2 regions of the Pseudarthrobacter sp. efr-133-R2A-89 genome follow, and region 1 is predicted to be linked to the other one. Evidence: predicted binding sites of a transcription regulator. Region 1 holds the regulator's gene; the other holds the start of a gene.
What was found. The regulator HrcA, encoded in region 1, represses chaperone genes, less so after heat shock. The targets are predictions, from matches to a motif close to TTNGCACTCGNNNNNNNCGAGTGCNAA.
Positions count from the first base shown of each region.

Region 2: a site for HrcA is predicted at 1,087-1,113, ahead of groL (chaperonin GroEL). Genes of this name have one in related genera too.

Region 1 is NZ_JARVSE010000001.1:320,103-322,302, forward strand. Features, by position in the region: gene dnaJ (molecular chaperone DnaJ) at 1-294, opposite strand, end outside; gene hrcA (heat-inducible transcriptional repressor HrcA) at 379-1,392, opposite strand; gene QRM95_RS01490 (DUF3097 domain-containing protein) at 1,566-2,200, shown strand, end outside.
Region 2 is NZ_JARVSE010000013.1:44,593-46,792, reverse strand. Features, by position in the region: gene groL (chaperonin GroEL) at 1-909, opposite strand, end outside; gene QRM95_RS19450 (ABC transporter substrate-binding protein) at 1,199-2,200, opposite strand, start outside.

The DNA of each region.
Region 1 (2,200 bases):
GGCACCGAAGAAGGTGTCGAAGATGTCCTGGAATGCGAATCCCTGGCCCGCGTACCCCGCGCCGCCGAAGCCGTTGTCTGTTCCGTTCTCGTTGCCGGTGGTGTCATAGATGCGGCGCTTCTGGGGGTCGGAGAGGACCTCGTAGGCGTGAGTGACTGCCTTGAAGCGTTCCGACGCGTCGTCCCCGGGGTTTACGTCGGGGTGAAGGGTACGGGCCAGTTTGCGGTAGGCCTTTTTGATCTCTTCGCCCGTAGCTTCGGGGGAGACTCCAAGGACGTCATAGTGGCTGCTCAAAGTTCGTATCTCTTCCTTGTTGTACTGCGTGCAGTTGGGTCCGGTGTCCGGTCCTGATGCCGGACGTGGTCCGGTAACGAAGGATCAGGGCCCCAAAATCCTGGAAAGGTAGCGGGCCACGGCCCTGACGGCGGCCATGGTGGTGGGATAGTCCATCCGTGTGGGGCCGAGGATCCCTACCTTCGCGGCGCTGTCAGGGCCATAGCCTGTGGCCACCACGGACGCCTCTGCGAGGCCGTCGTAAGGGTTCTCGCGTCCGATACTGACGGCCACGCCGCGGTGGTCCTGCGCCATTTCGCTCAGCAGCCGCAGCATCACCACCTGCTCCTCGAGTGCTTCGAGCACCGGGCCGATGCTGAGTGGAAAGTCTACGTTGGACCGGGCCAGGTTGGCCGTTCCGGCCATGACCATCCGGTCTTCCCGGCTGCTCTGGGCCAGGACCTCCAGCCCAAGTGCCAGTGCGTGCGCGGCCTGGCGCTGAGGGTGCGGTGCGGCGGCGACGACGGCGGGCAAGGCCTGGGCGAGGCGGCTCAGCGACGTGCCGCCCAAGGCCCCGAGGAACCGGGTCCGCAACTCCGCAAGCGCCTCGTCGCCGAGGTCCTGGCCGACGTCGATCACACGCTGCTCAACTTTGCCGCTGTTGGCAATCAGCACCACCAGTACTTTGCGCGGCGCCAGCAGCACGAATTCAATGTGGCGGACCAGGGCCCTGCTCAAGTGCGGGTACTGGACCACTGCCACCTGGTTGGTCAGCTGGGACAGAAGACGGACCGTGCGGTCCAGGACGTCGTCGAGGTCGTCCGCGCCTTCGAGGAGTGATTGGATGGCCCTCCGCTCTGCCGCCGACAAGGGCTTGACCGCCGAGATTTGGTCCACAAACAGGCGGTAGCCCTTGTCCGTGGGTATCCGTCCTGCGCTGGTGTGCGGCGCGGTGATCAGGCCCTCGTCCTCCAGCGCCGCCATGTCATTGCGGATCGTGGCGCTGGAAACACCGAGATGATGACGCTCCACCAGCGCCTTTGAGCCGACGGGCTCGCGGGAGTGGACGTAATCCTCCACGATCGCCCGCAGCACTTCCAGTTTGCGTGGCTCGCTCACTCTCCACCTCCATCCACGGTCCGGGGCGCGTGCCCCGTCCGGTGCCGCCCAGGGGTTAGCACTCGACATGCCTCAGTGCTAACAGTCTATTATGCCTCGGCCCGTTGTTAGCATTGGTACCGCTCCGGGCGAAACTCCGGGGGTGAGGACCTAGCGCGAGGCGGATCGAATCCATGGACTACCAGAACTGGGGCCCCCGCGGGATTTCCGCCCCTAGCCGGACCGAACTGCCGGAAGTTCCCGTGGAGCGCGGCATGGTGCTGGAGGAAGTCCAGTCGGGCTGGGTTGGAGCTGTCACCCGGGTGGAGAAATCGGGCGGAATGCACGTGGTGGCCCTCGAGGACCGGCGCGGAAAGTCGCGGTCCTTCCGGCTGGGGTTCGGGTTCCTCCTGGAGGGACAGCCGATCCGCCTGATGCCGCCGGCGCCCGCCCGCGCGGCCGCCGGTCCCGCTGCGGGACGGACCGCTTCCGGGTCGGTTCGGGTTTCCGGACAGCGCGCCCAGGTGGCAAAAGCCAGCCGGATCTGGGTGGAAGGCAAGCACGACGCCGAACTGGTGGAGAAGGTGTGGGGAGACGACCTGCGGGTGGAAGGCATCGTCGTCGAGCCCCTGCACGGAATCGACGACCTCACGGCCGCCGTGGCGGACTTCAGGCCGGGACCTGGGCGCCGGCTTGGGGTCCTCGTGGACCACCTGGTGCCCGATTCCAAGGAATCGCGCATCGCCGACGCCGTGATGGCCTCCCCTGGCGCCGCCGGAAATGTCCTGATCGTCGGCCACCCCTACGTGGACGTATGGCAGGCCATCCG
Region 2 (2,200 bases), on a different contig from region 1:
GACTTCCTCGGAGATGACCTGGCCGCCGGTGAGGACGGCGATGTCTGCCAGCTGAGCCTTGCGGCGGTCACCGAAGCCCGGGGCCTTGACGGCGACGGACTTGAAGGTGCCACGGATCTTGTTGACGATCAGGGTGGCCAGGGCCTCGCCCTCGATGTCTTCGGCGATGATCAGCAGCGGCTTGTTGGACTGCATGACCTTTTCGAGGACAGCAACCAGTTCCTTGACGTTGGAGATCTTGGAGTTGACGATCAGGATGTACGGATCCTCGAGGACCGTTTCCTGGCGCTCTGCGTCGGTGACGAAGTAGGCGGAGATGTAGCCCTTGTCGAAGCGCATGCCTTCGGTGAGTTCAAGCTCCAGGCCGAAGGTGTTGGACTCCTCGACCGTGATGACGCCTTCCTTGCCGACCTTGTCCAGGGCTTCGGCGATGAGGGCACCAATTTCGTCGTCACCGGCGGAGATGGAGGCGGTGGCCGCGATCTCTTCCTTGGTTTCGATTTCCTTGGCGGAGGCCAGGAGTTCGCGGGTGACAGCTTCAACGGCCTTTTCGATGCCGCGCTTGAGGGACAGCGGGTCGGCGCCGGCGGCAACGTTGCGCAGGCCTTCCTTGACCAGCGCCTGGGCCAGCACGGTCGCCGTGGTGGTACCGTCGCCGGCGACGTCGTCCGTCTTCTTGGCAACTTCCTTGACCAGCTCTGCGCCGATCTTCTCGTACGGGTCGTCCAGCTCGATCTCCTTGGCGATGGATACACCATCGTTGGTGATCGTGGGGGCGCCCCACTTCTTTTCGAGGACGACGTTGCGTCCACGCGGGCCGAGGGTGACCTTAACGGCGTCGGCGAGGGTGTTCAGGCCACGCTCAAGGCCGCGGCGTGCCTCTTCATCAAATGCAATGATCTTGGCCATAACGGCAGTAGTCCTTTCGGGACAGTCGTTAAGAATGAACCTTCGCTGCAGTGCCCGCGACGGACGATCCTTCGACAGCGGCCTCTGTATGCCTCCGGCTGGGGATCTCACTGAAGTGAGGTGTTTCTTTCGCTCTTCGACCGGTGCCTTGCGCGGCCGGCCGGAACCGGGCGTTGCTTAGCAGTCGGTACGTCAGAGTGCTAACTCCATAATTAGCACTCCCCCGGTGAGAGTGCAAGCGAAAAGACACCGGACGGGCCGCTGGCGGCGGTCGCTTCGCCGAGGGCGATCAGCCCGGATGTCCGGCTGTCTCCCGTCCGCTCGGAGTGGGCAGGTTGTCCGGCCCGTAAGTGAACACGGAGAAGGACGCCACGGTGATATCCCCGTTCGCGTCAAAGGCAATGGGCCCCGACTCGCCGTCGTAATTGATGTCGGGACCGGCAGCCAGGCCGCCAAGGCACGCCTTGTAGGTCGCGCACGGCGCAGCGGCCGTTCCGGCGCCGGGCGCCGCTGTCCCGCCCGATACCGGAATCAGGTTGGCGGCGATCGAGCGGCCGGCGTCGTCCTGCGCACGGGCCGCTGCCAGCGCGGCCAGGGTCACGGCATCGTAGGTTTCGGCAGCGTAGGAGACGTCCTTCAGCGACGGGTCCACCGCCAGGAGTTTTTGCTGGAAAGCGGCCGTCGGCAGCTGTCCCGGCACCACTGCGCGGGCACCATCCAGGACCTTGGAACCGAGACCGGAGCCGTAGCGGGCGAAAGCGCCGTCGCTCATGATGATGCGTGAACCGCCAAGGCCGGCATCGTTCAGCGCAGCCAGTGCGCCTTGGGCGCCCTCACGGGCTATCACGACGACGGCGTCCGGCTTGGTTTTGGCCAAGGAGCCTGCCGCCGTGGCGGCGTCCCCGGTCGTGAAACCGGCGCCGGGAAGGACGGTAAGCCCGGACTGCTTTGCCGCTTCCGTGACGGCGGCCTGCAGGTCCTTGCCGTAGGCGCCTTCCTGGTACAGCACGCTGACGGTGGCAGCCCCGGCGTCCTTGGCGAGTTTGGCCAACACAGGGCCTTGCGCGACGTCGGCCGCCGCGGTGCGGAAGTAGTAGCCGCCGCTGGCCATTCCGGTCAGGCCGGCAGCGGTGTTGGCCGGTGAAATGAGTGGTATGTGGGCGCGGGACAGGACATCTACTGCCGCCTCCGCGTGGCTGGAATCGGTGGGTCCGATGACCACGTCCGCCTTCGCGGCCAGCAAGGCTTTCGCCTGCCCGGCAGTGTCCTGTTCCGGGTGTGCGGGCAGCAG